2 regions of the Nitrincola sp. genome follow, and region 1 is predicted to be linked to the other one. Evidence: predicted binding sites of a transcription regulator. Region 1 holds the regulator's gene; the other holds the start of a gene.
What was found. Region 1 encodes FliA, which starts transcription of late flagellar genes. Its sites were predicted from a motif close to CTAAAGTTNNNNNNNNNNCNGCCGATA; they were not measured.
Positions count from the first base shown of each region.

Region 2: the regulator FliA is predicted to act here: its motif matches at 4,281-4,307, upstream of ACN0R1_RS17260 (flagellin).

Region 1 covers NZ_JBLXDN010000016.1:1,500-9,425, forward strand. Annotated here, with positions in the region: gene ACN0R1_RS12700 (protein-glutamate methylesterase/protein-glutamine glutaminase) at 1-747, opposite strand, end outside; gene ACN0R1_RS12705 (chemotaxis protein CheW) at 776-2,824, opposite strand; gene ACN0R1_RS12710 (protein phosphatase CheZ) at 2,838-3,632, opposite strand; gene cheY (chemotaxis response regulator CheY) at 3,656-4,027, opposite strand; gene ACN0R1_RS12720 (RNA polymerase sigma factor FliA) at 4,127-4,837, opposite strand; gene ACN0R1_RS12725 (MinD/ParA family protein) at 4,862-5,677, opposite strand; gene flhF (flagellar biosynthesis protein FlhF) at 5,684-7,126, opposite strand; gene flhA (flagellar biosynthesis protein FlhA) at 7,168-7,926, opposite strand, start outside.
Region 2 covers NZ_JBLXDN010000034.1:1,787-9,712, forward strand. Annotated here, with positions in the region: gene fliD (flagellar filament capping protein FliD) at 1-1,645, opposite strand, end outside; gene ACN0R1_RS17255 (flagellar protein FlaG) at 1,698-2,090, opposite strand; gene ACN0R1_RS17260 (flagellin) at 2,179-4,188, opposite strand; gene ACN0R1_RS17265 (hypothetical protein) at 4,392-4,712, shown strand; gene flgL (flagellar hook-associated protein FlgL) at 4,730-6,310, opposite strand; gene flgK (flagellar hook-associated protein FlgK) at 6,313-7,926, opposite strand, start outside.

The DNA.
Region 1 (7,926 bases):
TTGAACAAGCAGAATAGGACACGGAAAATCCGCTGGTAAAGATACCAGTACTTTCTGCAACGCGGCTGGACCACCGGTTGAGGCACCTATGACCACTATCCGCGCATCAGGCACCCTGATGCGTGTCAGCGGGTAAGTTGCGGCCCCGCTTTGAGAGTCAACGCCACGTGGAGTTTCTGTCGTTCTTGAATAAGGCTTCTCTTGTGCCACCCCTTCTCTTGCCAGCCGACCTCGCGCATCACTTCCTGGCTGACTTGGCGGGGCGGAGGTACTGGAGCGGAAAACCCGACTGCTATCGCTTTTAGCTGGTGGTGGATTTCGGCCAAATGAGGGCGCACTGCTGACTCGGCGTGATTTACCTAGCGCAACTACACGTTCAATAAGCTCCTGACGCAATACACTGGATCGATCCATCCAGGCACGTATGTCTTTAGATAGATAATCAGCCGCGCCCGCTTCCAATGCCTCAAGGGTGACACGTGCTCCTTCATGCGTCAACGAAGACAGCATCAGTACATTGGTTGGTGACTGACGCATAATCTGCCTCACCGCCTCTATACCGTTCAGCTGTGGCATCTCGACATCCATGGTGATCAAATCAGGTCGCAATTCCTTTGCCTTTTCCACAGCCTCGCGACCATCAACAGCAGTACCGACTATTTTGATGCGTGAGTCGCTACTCAGCGCCTCTTGAATCCTGTTACGAAAAAAACTGGAATCATCAACAACCAAAACCGTCACGGCCATTTGATGCTGTTCCTTTTATAAGTCAGTATCATGAGGCAGCATAACGCTTCAGTAGATTAGGAATATCAATGATTAGTGCGATACGCCCGTCACCGGTGATAGTCGCACCTGATAAACCCTGAGTTCCATGTAAAATCGAACCCAATGGTTTGATAACCACTTCTTCCTGTCCTACCAACTGATCGACAACAAAACCGACGCGAGTTGTACCAACTGAAACGATCACCACATGCCCCTGATCCGGCAACGGCTCACTTTCACAACCTTTCACCATCCAGCGTTTAAGATGAAACAGTGGTAAAGCCTGATCACGAACGATGACCACCTGCTGCCCATCAACAATGTTAGTTTTAGTCAGATCCAGATTGTATATTTCATTAACATTCACCAGCGGCAGCGCAAAAGCCTGCGCCTCCAGTGTAACCATCAAGGTCGGCATAATTGCCAAGGTTAACGGTACTTGAATAGCTATCTGAGTACCCTGCCCAAGGATAGAGTCAATTGCCAAGGTACCATTTAACTGGGTGATCTTGGTCTTGACCACATCCATGCCCACACCACGACCGGATACATCTGAAATCTCGGTTTTGGTGGAGAAGCCGGCATGAAATATCAGGTTAAAACACTCCTGATCTGTCAAACGTGCCGCCGACTCGGTATCGAGCATGCCCCGGTCCACAGCCAGACGACGCAGCTTTTCCGGATCCATCCCAGCACCATCATCACGAATGATCAGCAGGATGTGATCACCCTCCTGCTCAGCCGAGAGCAACACACTGCCTTCACGAGGCTTGCCTAACTTTTCCCTGACATCTGGTGCTTCAATGCCATGATCGACTGAGTTTCTGACCAAGTGAATCAAGGGGTCTGCAAGTGCTTCCACCAGGTTTTTATCAAGATCAGTCTCTTCTCCACGCAGCTCAAGACGAATCTCTTTTTTCAGACTACGGGACAGATCGCGTATCAGCCTTGGGAAACGACCAAATACTTTTTTCACTGGCTGCATCCGCGTCTTCATAACCGAGGTTTGCAGGTCAGCCGTTACCATATCCAGCGTTCCCAGGGCTTTGGCCATTTCTTCGTCTTCGCGTGCCCCACCGAGCCTTACCAGACGATTTCTGACCAACACCAACTCACCGACCATGTTCATAATCTTGTCCAGCAACGCCGTATCTACCCTGACGTTACTTTCCTGCACTGGCTTCTGCTGAGCTGGCACGGCACGAGGTGAATCAACGGGTTTCGCTAGTGACTCTGCTGGTACAGCCAGTTCATCTGATACAGGTACCGCTTGGCTATCCATCGGTTCAGATTTAGATACTTCAGCACTGGCACTTGCCTGAGCAGCGGTAAATGCACCCTGACCTTTTGATTGCAGTTCATCCAGCAAGGCTTCAAATTCATCCTCAGTGATTTCATCGCTACTCGTGGCAGCCGCTTGAGTTAACTCATCATGCTTACCTGGCCCTTTGCCAGCACCATGCAACTCATCCAGCAGCGCATCAAATTCATCTTCCGTGATCAAATCATCAGAATCTGATGACGTTGCAGCTGCATCAGCACCAACCAGATCCCCTAATAACTGATCAAACTCATCATTGGGGGTATTGGGGTTAGCTGACGTAACGGGTTTGGCCTTAGGAGCCGCGGGCGTCGATTTTGGTGACGCGGCAACCGGTTCCGGCACCTGTCCCTTGGTATAAGCATCCAGTGTATCGAGCAGAGATTGTGGCGCTGCCACTGGCTCTTTGCCACCACGCACCTGCTCGAACATCAGATTTACCGAATCCAATGCCTGAAGCACCGCATCCATCAGTGACGGAGAAATACTTAGCTCACCATTCCGCAGCAGGTCGAAAAGGTTTTCAGCTTTGTGGCAGCAGTCCACCATAGTGTCAAGCTGCAAAAAGCCGGCTCCACCCTTGACCGTATGAAACCCGCGAAAGATCGCATTCAGCAGATCCCGATCATCAGGGCGCTGTTCAAGTTCGACTAACTGCTCTGACAGAAGCTCAAGTATCTCTCCTGCTTCTACTAGGAAATCTTCAAGAATTTCCTGATCAACATCCAAACTCATAGCGATCTCCTAATCAAAACCCAAGGCTCGAGAGCAGTTCATCCACATCATCCTGACTACTGACTGCACCGGCTTCTTTCTTTTTGAGCTGTGGCCCCTGTGCACGTATCGCATCCTGATCCTCATTGGAAGCATCCCCATGGGGCATTTCGATACCGGTGAGACGCTCCACCTTGGCCGCCATATCCATCAGTTTGACCAGCTGTGATTCAACCTGGGTCATCAAGGTAATTACCCGTCGAATCAGTTGACCGGTAATATCCTGAACACTTTGGGATACCAAAATATCAGTCAAGGTGGCACGCAGTTCTGCTATTGTTTTTTCGGATTCATTTTTGACATCGCAAGTACGGTCATAAACACCGTCCAGTGCTTTGAAATCGCCCTCTAACTGCCCCACCAACAGCAGCAAATCACGAAAGCGCTCAGACTGCCCATCCAGACGATCTACCAGACTCAGCGAACGATCTACCCTATCCATGGTTTCATGCGAACTTTTATCTGTCAGCTCTATAACATAAGCCAACCGATCAGAAGCATCCGTCATTGCAGTCATACTGCCAGCATCTGTCGACGGAATTTTATCATCAATATCGGAAGAGAAAGCCTTGATAGCCTCGTGAAGCCCGCGGGTTAAATGTCCGACTTCATTATAGAAAACCTGATGCCGAGCTTCCTGAAGATCGTTAATTATCTCCATTGCATGACTGAGGTTTCCTCGGTCAATCGTCTCGACCAACTCTCTGGCCATCTGTCCAAGCAGATCGTCTAGGCCATCGTATTCAAGTGAGGCTATCTTTTTTTTCATTATTCCATCTCTTGCCGACTACTTCAGGTGATACGTTCAAATATTTTTTCGATTTTTTCTTTGAGAACGACAGCCGTAAAGGGCTTGATCACATAACCATTCACGCCGGCTTGAGCGGCTGCAATGATCTGTTCACGTTTGGCTTCGGCCGTAACCATAAGCACTGGTATATGTGAAAGCTCTGGATCAGCACGAACTTCTTTGAGCAGATCAATACCGGTCATACCCGGCATATTCCAGTCAGTTATCAGAAACTCAATACGGCCCTGCTTAAGAATAGGCAAGGCTGTTTTGCCATCATCAGCCTCTTCCACGTTGGTAAAGCCTAGATCTCGCAGCAAGTTTTTGATTATTCGTCTCATGGTGGAAAAATCATCCACAACAAGAATCCTGATGTCTTTTTTCACAAGACACTGCCCCCCCGGCTTTCTACAGTAAAAGATAAGCGTGCTAAACCTATACTAGACAGGCCCGACACGGATAACAAACAAAAATCACTGCCAATCACGTAACCGCCCCTTTAACCGCAGCGCGGCCTGAGTATGAATCTGGCTAACCCTTGACTCACTGACACCCAGAACGCTGCCAATTTCTTTTAAATTCATCTCTTCATCATAATATAGTGCCATCACTAATTTTTCGCGCTCAGGCAAATTACCAATAGCATCGACTAAAGCCTGACGAAATGATGCACTCTGAAAAGACTCATCCGGACCAGGATCATCACCTTCAAACTGCATACCCACTGAGTCATCTTCATCATGGCTCAGCTCATCTATACTGAAAAGCCGACTATCCAGCGAGTCTTGCAACAAAGCATGATAAGCCGATACAGTTATCTGCAGTTCAGCAGCCACATCAGCATCTGATGCGTCCCGACCGGTACGTAGCTCTACGACCCGAATCGCCTCACTGACACGACGGCCATTACGGTGAACCGAGCGTGGCGTCCAATCTCCTCGACGAACCTCATCAATGATAGATCCTCGAATGCGGATGCCAGCATAGGTTTCAAAACTTGCACCCTTGCCAGGATCAAACTTTCTGGCGGCTTCCAGCAAACCGATCATACCAGCCTGCACCAAATCATCCAGCACAACACTGGATGGCAGCCTAGCCAGCAGATGCTGAGCAATACGCTTCACCAAAGGACCATATTGCTCCAGCAGTTCATTACTGGTTTTAAATTGAAGCTGATTATACATACAGCCTAAGTTTCCAGTATCCAGTTAATGTCGCTTGACCAACTGCTCAACAAAAAATTCCAAATGACCACGTGGTGTTTTTAACACCGGCCAGTTGTCTACCTTATTGGCCAACTGCCGATAAGCTGCAGAGGCCTTACTGCCTGAAAATGCTTTTAAAACAGGCGTTTGTTTCTGCACCGCTTTACGAACAGCCTCATCATAAGGTATTGATCCGACGTATTGAAGCGTTACATCCAAAAACCTGTCAGTAACTGTGAGTATTTTATTAAACATGTTACGTCCCTCGGTTTCCGAATGGACCATATTGGCCAGTATCCGAAAGTGGGTCATCTTATGATCACGGTTCAACATCTTAATTAAAGCATACGCATCGGTAATTGACGTAGGTTCATCACAAACAACCACTAATACTTCTTGAGCCGCCTTAACAAAACTAACCACCGACTCCGATATACCAGCGGCCGTATCTATGATCAGAATATCCATCATATCGGCAATATCATTAAAGGCATGAATCAGTTCAGCATGCTGATGCTCTGATAAAGCCGTCATAGCCTGTGTCCCTGAAGATGCAGGAACGATAGACATATTCTTATCCACTTTAACCAGCACCTCAGCTAGTGAGCAGCGGCCATCAAGCACATCGGTAATATTCTTTTTTACTCGCAACCCCAGCAACACATCCACATTAGCAAGTCCCAGGTCCGCATCCATCAACACAACACGCCGCCCCATTTCACTCAGCGCAGCCGACAGATTCACTGAGACGTTGGTTTTACCGACCCCGCCTTTACCACCGGTCACGGCAATTACTTTTACTGGATGTGCCTGCTTCATGAATTCCTAACCCGCCCTGAACATTTGACTGTCGGTTTCACTGTCGGTCTCGGAACCTGTATATTGCGCCGCAAGCACCGCTCGGCTGACCAAATCCTGACGCTGAGCCACAATCAGATCATCCGGTATTTTCTGTCCATCAGTTACATAGGCCACCGGTAAACGGCGTTCTACCGCAAGCGTCAAAGCATCCCCGATACTGCCAGACTCATCCAGCTTAGTCAGCACACACGCATTGAGCTCAAGCTCCTGGTAATTAGCCCAGGCTTTTTCTAACAACTGACGCTGACTAGAACAGGACAGCACCAGAAGTTTTTTTAGACGAACCGATACGGATGCCAGCATCTGCTTTTGTTGCACACCTTCCGCATCACCCGCATTCATACCTGCTGTATCTATTAGCACCAGGCGCTTACCACGTAGCGACAACAACACCTCATCGAGATTATGGTTTTCATCCACCACACGCACGGGCACATCCAGAATACGACCAAATGTTTTCAACTGCTCATGTGCAGCAATTCGATAACAATCCGTAGTCACCAACGCCAAGCCTGAACTGCCATGCTGCAGCACATAACGCGCCGCCAACTTCCCTATCGTAGTGGTCTTACCTACACCGGTGGCACCTACAAAGGCAATCATACCGCCACGGGCAATGTATTCTTCCCCAACCACAGGCACTGAATCTGCCAGCCGCGCCAGGGTGTTTTTCCAGGCCATCTCGGCACTCAAGTCCGGCTCAATGCTGGCAGTCAACTGGCGAATCAATCTTTCACCAAGACCCAATGCATGCAGACGGGCATGCAAGGGCGTTTCTGCGACACGATCAGGCACCACATCTGGAGCCGCCAACGAATGCCGTCCCTGACCCAGTTGCTGCTCCATCATTGTTCTGAGCTGCTGTATCTCCTGCTGCATACTTTTAACCAAGCGATTGGATTCTTCATCGGCAGATGATGATGCCGGCATCGTAGTGGCTGAACCCCAAAGACTGTCTGGCTCTTGGCTGTGCTCATTTGAAATTTCTTTACGTGCCTGCTCTTCCTGCCGCGTTTTCAGCGACTGTAATATAAAGCGCAGGTCTTCATCGTCTTCAGCATCTATTTGTCGGTTAACAGTCTGATTGACTTGAGGTTCAGGCTGTTCGGCCCGACGCCGAGCTTCGGATATGCGCACCTGTGCACGTCGAAGTTCCGATGCTAACGCATCATCCGCTACCGCATTACTGGGCACAGGAGCGACAGGACGATTCTTTGGCTGATTACGCTGCTGATTGCGCCGAAGCTCAGCCTGCGCCAACTCGTAGTCCTCTTCTCGTGCAGCAACCACCTCAACACCGCCGGCAACACGATGATTGGAGATAATGACAGCATCCGCACCTATCTCATCTCTGACCCGCCGCATTGCCTGACGCATATCCGGCGCAAAAATGCGCTTAACTTTCATAACAATTCCTTATTAGCCAGCTGCTAAAAGCCCGCATACCCCTAGGCATTACCACCTCCGACTGTAGCCACGATCGTCACACGCTTATTCTCTGGTATTTCCTGATACGACAGCACGTGCACCTGATGCTCGCCATAGCGTACAAACCGAGCCATCAGCGGTCGAATCGGTGCTGCCACCAGCAACACTGAAGGTTTACCCATCATTTCCTGCTGCTGTGCTGCCTGCCCTAAAGAAGTTTGCAAACGCTCAGCCATACCAGGCTCCAGCACCAGTGTCTCGTCATTCGGGCCGCCTTGCTGCATCGAACCCAGCAACATCTGCTCCAGCGATGGATCCAGGGTAATGACTGGCAATTCCGGATCAGAACCATTGATACTCTGCACGATCAGCCTGGACAAGGCAATCCGTACAGCGGCTGTCAGCGACAAAGGGTCCTGCGTTCTGTCTACGGCTTCTGCCAGAGCTTCTGCGACAGAACGAAAATCTTTCAAAGAGACCTGCTCCATCAACAAGTTCTGCAGCACTTTCAGCAACACACTGATCGACAGCTTTTTCGGCACCAGTTCTTCAACCAGCTTCGGTGATGATTTGGTGAGCATATCCAGTAGTTGCTGAACCTCTTCATGCCCCAATAGGGCATGTGCGTTACTTTGCAATATCTGATTCAAGTGCGTTGCAACTACAGTACTGGCATCCACTACAGTATAACCCAGAGTCTGCGCATGCTCCTTTTGACCTTTTTCTATCCACACCGCATCAAGACCAAAGGCTGGATCTTTCACCGATACACCTTTTAG
Region 2 (7,926 bases), on a different contig from region 1:
TGGTACCTGCCACATCACGGCCATTAGTTGTTGTGATACTGCCGCTATCCAGACCAAGGTTTACCATATCAGCACCCTGGTTACTGAGCTGAACCTTTGAGCTTGCACCATACTCACGAGAGGTGAAGCTAAACTGCCCGGTCAGGTCATCAAACCCCACATCCAAAGCAGCATTAGTGGCTTTGAGCTTTTCATCACCGTTGATCAAAGACTGAAGTTCTGCGCGCATGTCTTCAGCCGTATCAAATGTCCCTGTCAGCGTAATCAGATCAGACTTAACGCCATTCACACTGATTTGGAAACTATAATCACCAGCATCGGCATCCAGAGGGGGTGTATCGAACAAGGCACCGATACCAGCACCGGTCATGCTGCCCTTGGCCGGGTCCTGGGTAATAACAACATCGTAGTTACCAGGTACCGCATTACTAATGCGAGAGCCCATACCCACATCCACGTAGGGATTGGTAGTACTCGCTTTTTGTGCGAAGAGCTCGCCTACCAGGTCAAAGTTATCACTGATCGCATCACTGAACTCATCTTCATCAATCGACAGGCTACCATCCAATTCTGTACGAATGCCCAGGTTAGTCAGTGCCGTAAAGCCAGACTCGACCCCCTCTACCTGACTGGTTACCAGCTCTCGCAAGCGGTTGACCAGCGCTTTAGCGGTACCATCGGTAGCTAGATCACCTCGAACAGTGTTGTTTTCCTCATCCTTGGTATAACCGGTCAGGTTTTTGGCAGTCGTAACAAAGCTGTTGTACGCCTCGACAAAGTCTCGAATCGCCTGTTCAGCCACACCTTTGTCAGCATCAACGGAGAAATTGATTTTTTCTCCCACAGAAGCCTTATTGAGGGTGAAGTTGAAGCCACTGATTACGTCATCAATGGTATTGGTTTCACGATGTACCGTGAGTCCATTCACCTTCAACACAGCATCACTGGCTTGCTGCGTTTCCAACGCCGTCAGGTTCGACATGTTGTATTCGAAATCAGCCAGCGAGGGGTCGGAAACACTGATCTGCATGGCATTTTCAGCACCTGAAGGTGCCGTCAGCATCAACTGATATTGGCCGTCCACGTTCATCACGCTGGCCTGAATACCGGAATCACTGTCGTTAATTTTTTCGGCGATCGATTGCAGGGAGTCGGTCGATTCCACCGTGATATTTAACGCAGCCTGACCATCATTCACCGTAAAGCCGGTGGGAAGGTCGTCTGTATCATAGGCCCATTCACCAAACTGAATCGTCAGTTCGCCGCTTGCACCCAAAGCCGTTTTAGCATCCGTACTATTGCCCATCACCAGTGTTTGCGCACTGGCGATACTCTGTACTTCAATCTGATAACTACCTGTTTGGGCACCCGCATCCAGAGAATTGGGTGTTATCACATCGGTATCAGGGAAAGCGACTGAGCGAGCATTGAAGGTGTCAGAAGTCCCCAAGGGAGACAGAAGGCCCTGGAATTCTGACAGCGCACTTTTCAGTGTGCCATAGGCCGAAATCTGAGCTTCAAGTTTCGCCTGACGATCATCTAGGCGCTGCTCACGAGGCGCGCGCTCAATTTCAGTCAGCTGAGAAACCAGATTCTGGGTGTCGATGCCTGAGCCACCGCCCAGGGATGAAATGATACTGGACATAAAACCTCCCTGATAATGCCTGCGAGTAGCTTATCAGAATGGGTAAGCCGATTCAGACGGTTTCATCAAAGATAAGACCGACCATACCTTCAAGGTATTCGGCAAATTTAAGCGTTTCCTCGGTGGGAATCTGTCTTACCACTTCATCGGTATCCAGATCCATTACCTTGATTACGACCTTTTCGGTTGAATCATCGACTGAAAAGTTCAACGAGCGACGACCATTTTGCATCAGCTCATTCATCTTCTCGACAGCATCCTGTAGTTTTTCCATCGACAACTCGGTCTGTTCAGGACCATTGGTCTGCTGGACTGCGGAGGTGCTGTTATTAACGGTGCTGACTGGCTCCATGCCCGCCGATGAAGGTCCAGACTGCTGTCGGGAAGACGCCGTATTGACTGCTACGGTTTGGGCGTTGGACATGCCAGAGGTTTCGATACTCATTACCCTTACCTCTCATTCAAAAGGGCCGCCCCGGCGGGGCGACCCAGTAATCAGAAGACTATTCTGTATTCTAGCCTTCTTTAATCGCTTACTGCAGCAGTGACAGAACCTGCTGAGGAGCTGCGTTGGCCTGGGCCAGCATGGAAGTACCTGCCTGCTGCAGAACCTGAGAGCGAGACAGCGCTGCAGATTCCTTGGCGAAGTCAGCATCTTCGATTCGAGAACGTGCCGCTGACACGTTTTCAGAGATGCTGGACAGGTTGTTAATGGTGAAGTCCAGACGGTTGTTCACCGCACCCAAGTCACCACGAGTTGAGTTGATGGTTTCCAGAGCGTTGTCGATGATACCAATTGCTTTCTGGGCACCGTTCACAGTAGAAATATCGATGCTGTTCACTGCAGCGCCATAACTACCACCACTGACTGTATTCGCATCCAGCAAACCAGTTTTAGCCTCAGCCGCTGCGTCCTTATGCTCGACGCTGATAGGTCCACCATTCTCTGATGCCAGTTTGATACCGCCTGCCTGAGTTGCGGTGTTATCAATATCCGCACCACCAAATTGGGCAACGTTAGTACCATCTGTCAGAGCGACTTCGGGGCCATCACCACCGGATTCATTGCCGAAGGAAATTGAAGCCACATCACCTTCAAACACTAAGCGCTGTCCCAAAACAGTCGCAGTGACACCAGTGTTATCTGTTTCAGCATTGATCTCAGCAGCTATTTCTTCCAAGGTACCTGCTGTCACTGCAACATCGACACCATTAATAGCGATGTTACCACCAGTAAGAGAAGAGGTATCTACAGATGAAAAGTCAATTTCAGTAGAAGTGAATGCAGTAGCAGTTACACCTGTGTCGTCACTAACCGCATTAATCGCATCAATTTTATCTGTCAGGCCACCGCTGTCGCTAGCACCAACTGAGACACCATTGATCTTAAGATCACCCACTGCAAATTCATTCGCATCGACAGCATCACCTTCAATTACACCGGCCTCATTGCTCTCGCGGAAGCCGAATTGCTCAAGATCAGTCAAAGTACCATTGGCACCACGCTCAACTGTGATTTCATCACCATTATCAGAAGTCAAAGCAATGGATGCTGTAGAAGCACCAGCGATTGTGCCACCCGCATCAGCACCATCTGTAATCGTGAACGATTCAATATTCTCCGCACTAATACTGAGTTTGCCATCATCACCAATCGTTGCAGAAATCAGACCACCGCCTTCAGCATTCAATTTATCTGTAAGCTCTTCAAGATTTTCTGTATCAGTGACTTCAATTGACGTAGCTGTGCCATCCAGCTTAGTAATAGCAACTGTAAAGCTTTCGCCCTCTGCCAAAATACCATCACCAACGGCGTCGCCGGTAGTGCTAACTACGGTGCTTGCGGTTACACCGTTGACATTGGTATTGATTTTGTCAATCAACTCATCCATGTCATCTGTACCACCAGTCCAAGTTTCACCTACTGCCAAAATAGACTGACCGTTGATCATGATGTCGTTGTTACCCAATGCAGTCGTATCAGCTACGAGGCTGTTTTCACCGCCAAGCTGATCAACACTGGTTGAACCAAGACCCAGAGTTTTAGCATCCATCGCCTGTATTTCAAAGCCGATCGTTTCGTTAGCTTCAGAACCTACCTGCAGATCAACCTTGCCCAGAGAGCCATCCAAGATTTTCTGACCGTTAAAAGCAGTGGTTTCAGAAATACGGTTCAGCTCTTCTTTCAGCTGAGCAACCTCAGCATTCAGTGTAGAGCGGTTACCTTCAGAGTAGGTACCGTTCGCAGACTGGATAGACAGTTCGCGCATACGCTGCAGAATGTTAGTGGACTCTTCCAGGGCGCCCTCGGCAGTCTGAATCAGGGAGATACCGTCGTTAGCGTTACGTACAGCCTGATCCAAACCACGTACCTGAGAGGTCATTCGGTTGGAAATTGCCAGACCTGCAGCGTCATCTGCTGCGGAGTTGATACGCTTACCGCTGGTCAAACGCTCCATTGCGGTGTTCAGATCGTTGTTTGTTTTGGTCAGCTGATTCTGGGCGTTCAGCGACATGATATTGGAGTTAATTACCATTGCCATGAGTGTATCTCCTCAGATAGCGACCGCTGTTTGGGCCGGCTGTATGCAATAAGTCTTAAAATCGGGAGGCGTTTAACGCCGTGTACTCAATGTATCGGCTTGGGCGACAGAAGCTTTAAATCTTTTTTCTACGCCCTTGCTGTCCTTGAATACTTATATCGGCCGCGTCAGACTCAGCATTAGACAAAATACGAGGAAAATTGATGGACAAGATAATGGCATTGTCGCTTGAGCTACTGCAGGCGACCAAAGCTCTTTTGGAGCTATGCGAGCAAGGGGAACTTGAAGCGATTGAGCCCCTGCAACGGCACAGGGAAGAGCTGGTGTCTGAACTCGACCACGAAAGCCGGTGCCCTTACCCCAGAGATGTACTGGTAGGCTGTCGCAGCCTGTTAAATGAAGCTCAGGAACTGGAACAGCGGGCCATGCAGCTACTTGAGTTGAAGAAGGATGAGGCAGGCGAAGCCTTCCAGAAACTGAAAGCGGCCGATAAGGCGCGCAAGGCCTACGACCGCTTTAGGTAACAGTTCTGCCTAAGACCTTATCGAATGTAGTTAAACAAGCTCAGGTCCTTTATTTGGGTAAAACTGGCATAGGTCGCTTCGAGCGATAGCTTGCGCTTGGCCAGCTCCGTCGATGCCGCTGCGTAATCCAGATCCTGAACCGCAGACAGGGTACTTTCGGTCATGAGCTGGAAGTCCGTGTTGCTCAGCTCAGCCTTATCCAACTTGTTAATACGCGCCCCCAGGGTAGAGGTTGCCTCGGACAGACGTTCCTGCGACTGATTCAGTTGATCCAGCATTAATGCAAAACGATCATTCAGTTCCGTTTTAGCCGTGGTAGTTCCTTCCACCGGCTCACGCATCAACTCAACGGTTTCCATCACCGCGTTCAATATATTGGTTGGCGGTTGCTCAAACTGCAGTTTGAGTTCAGACGTTGCGGGCGTATCAACGGCAAAGGCAGCTGCTGCCGTTGATGTGACCGATGACATATCAAGATCGAAACTTACCGCAGGCGGGCCACCCAGGTTTACAGTCTGATTAGCCGCACCTGTGGCTGTTGCCAGAACATTACCGGCCTGATCCGTTACTTCGTAAGTGTATTGCCCTGAGCCTTCATCAAAAGAAGCCCCTATCGAAATATCACCAGACGTTTCTCGCATAAGTTCAAGGAAATCAGACTCAGACGATACATTCGCCACATCGAGCATAGCGGAATCTGGACCATACACACCTAATGAGGAGGGTGCTGGCGCGATAGGCTCCGCAAGATCAAGACTAACGGTTGCACCCGGGAGTTCGATACCCGGTACATTGCCATTAGTAAAGGCGATACCCTGAAGCGGATTATCATTAGTATCCAGCACGACCTTACCGGTACTGTCTCTCAAGGTATAAGTGCTGACGGTAGTGCCTCCACCATCAACATACTGGTCGACTTCAACCGATAAATCACCGGCTGTGCGCATAAAGGCTTCAAAGGCATCAACATCAGTTACATTCACCGACTCTTCGCCCAACGCACTTCTCAGAGCTCCCGTTGCTTTAAGGGTTGGCTCATCTGTAATCGACTCAAACAGATAGCGACCGTTATCCGTTGATTGAACATACAGAGCACTGGATACCTGAATATCACGGTTGGAGGCATCGCCCTGATAGGTATACCGGCTACCCGTTTGCGCATAGGTTTGAATATTGCCCTGAGAGCCTGAAAACAGGTACTCACCCTTGGCATCACGGGTATTCATCAGACCCGCAGAATATTCCACCAGCTCTTCAAGTTCAGTCGCGATGATGGCCCTATCAGCATCGCTCAGTACTCCATTAGCGGCGTAAACAACCAGCTCTCGCATGCGATCCTGTGCTGTATTCAGGTCGCCCAGCGTCGTTTCTTCCAGCTCCAAACGACGACGGGAAGCATCAATGTTGGTATTGAACATTTCCAACTGGGCGAGCTCACGTTTCAAACTCACAACCTGGCTCGCCCCAACGGGATCATCCGCCAGACGGGTGAACTGCTTACCACTGGACATTTTGTCTTGAATATCCAGCAGCGATGTCTGGTTATCCATCATGCTGTTACTGGCATTAGTAAAGATTTGGCCGGTAGAGATACGCATTATTATCTCCTTACAGCGCTGATGAGGCTGTCAAAAATGGTTTGGAAGGTGGAGATCAGCTGTGCAGACGCAGAATATGCCTGCTGGAACTTGACCAGGTTGGCTGCTTCTTCATCCAGGTTAACACCGGCAACACTTTGCAGGGCATTTTCACTGGACGTAAGCACCGCTTTGCTGGACGCGTACGCAATTTCGGAGGTACTGGCCTGAGTCCCAACCTGGGCCAGCAACTGACCATAGGTATCCTGATAACTAAAGCCATTGACCAAAGGCTTGTTCTGGAAATCAGACATTGCCAATGCATTGGTATTATCCGAATAACCATCAGTGTTTCGCTCAATAGTAAACCGATCCCCCGCATTGGGCTGGTTATCCAAAGTGATCTGATAGTCTTCCAGTACGATAGGCTCGCCTTCTGTATAGACAAGATTTTCCATATCATCGAAGACCACCGGATTATCAGGATCACTCATGTCGTACACCGTGAAAGTAGGGACATCACTCCCTTCAGCGGGTGCGTTAAATACGATTTCCAGCGGCAAAGTCGCAGAGCCACTACGCAAGGCCGAGGTGTCTTTTGCGCTGGTGATTTCAATTGCGGTAATTTCCGCGTTGCCACTGTTCGTTGAAGACGGTTCGACACGTAGCGGCGATGCCAGCGCCAGAAGTTTGGGGTTGGTAATTTCTGTATCCATCAGCTGAGCACCGGTGCGTGTAGGCTGCACCAGGAAGCTGTCGCCGACCGAATAGCTGCTGGACGCATCCAGATGAACGGTCATACCATCCATGCTGATTTTCAGCCGGTTATCGACCCATTCGAACACTTTATCCTGAGATAGGGTTTGCTGATCGGCTGGCAGGCTGGCCAAATCAGTGAATTCAGACATGTCGAACTTTCGACCATCACTCAACCGCGTAACAATGAAGCTATCGATACCATCGAACTTCACTTCGTAATCACTGGCCGTCAGCTCGGTTACATCGTAAAAATTCACATAGGCGCTGCTGGCTGAAGTTTTGTTGGTGCTATTGGCCGTTACTTGGCCGGTCTCAATGGGTGAGAACAGGTTTTCGCCAAAGTCACCATTCAGATCCATACCTTTACGGTGCTGTTCATTCATGGTTTCTGTGAACACAATGGCCAAACGGCCCACTTCATTGATAGTGGGGTTCAAAACTTCAGTTTGATATTGCTGTAGGCCACCGATAGCACCTTGGCCCAGCTGACCGGTTACATTGGCAGATATATTGCCGTTAACCATGAAAATATCGAGCTGAGAAGGGTCCGACTCACTATTCCTGAGTTGCAGCTGTGCGGCGGAACTACCAATAACCAGTGGCTGCCCTTGGCCCATCATGACATTGTAGTTAGAGCCTTTTTCCTCAATCACATTGATGGAGACATAGCCCGACAGCTCTTTCACCAACATGTCACGCTTGTCTTGCAAGGCGTTTGAATTCTGGCCCGCTGCTACCAGAGTACCGATCTGAACATTCAACTCAGCAATATTTTGCGTAATAGAGTTGACAGTATTAGTCATACTGCGCAGCTCAGTATTGATCAATTCCCCCTGCTCGCGCAGATTGGCATCGAAGTCAGTAAATGCGTTGGTAAG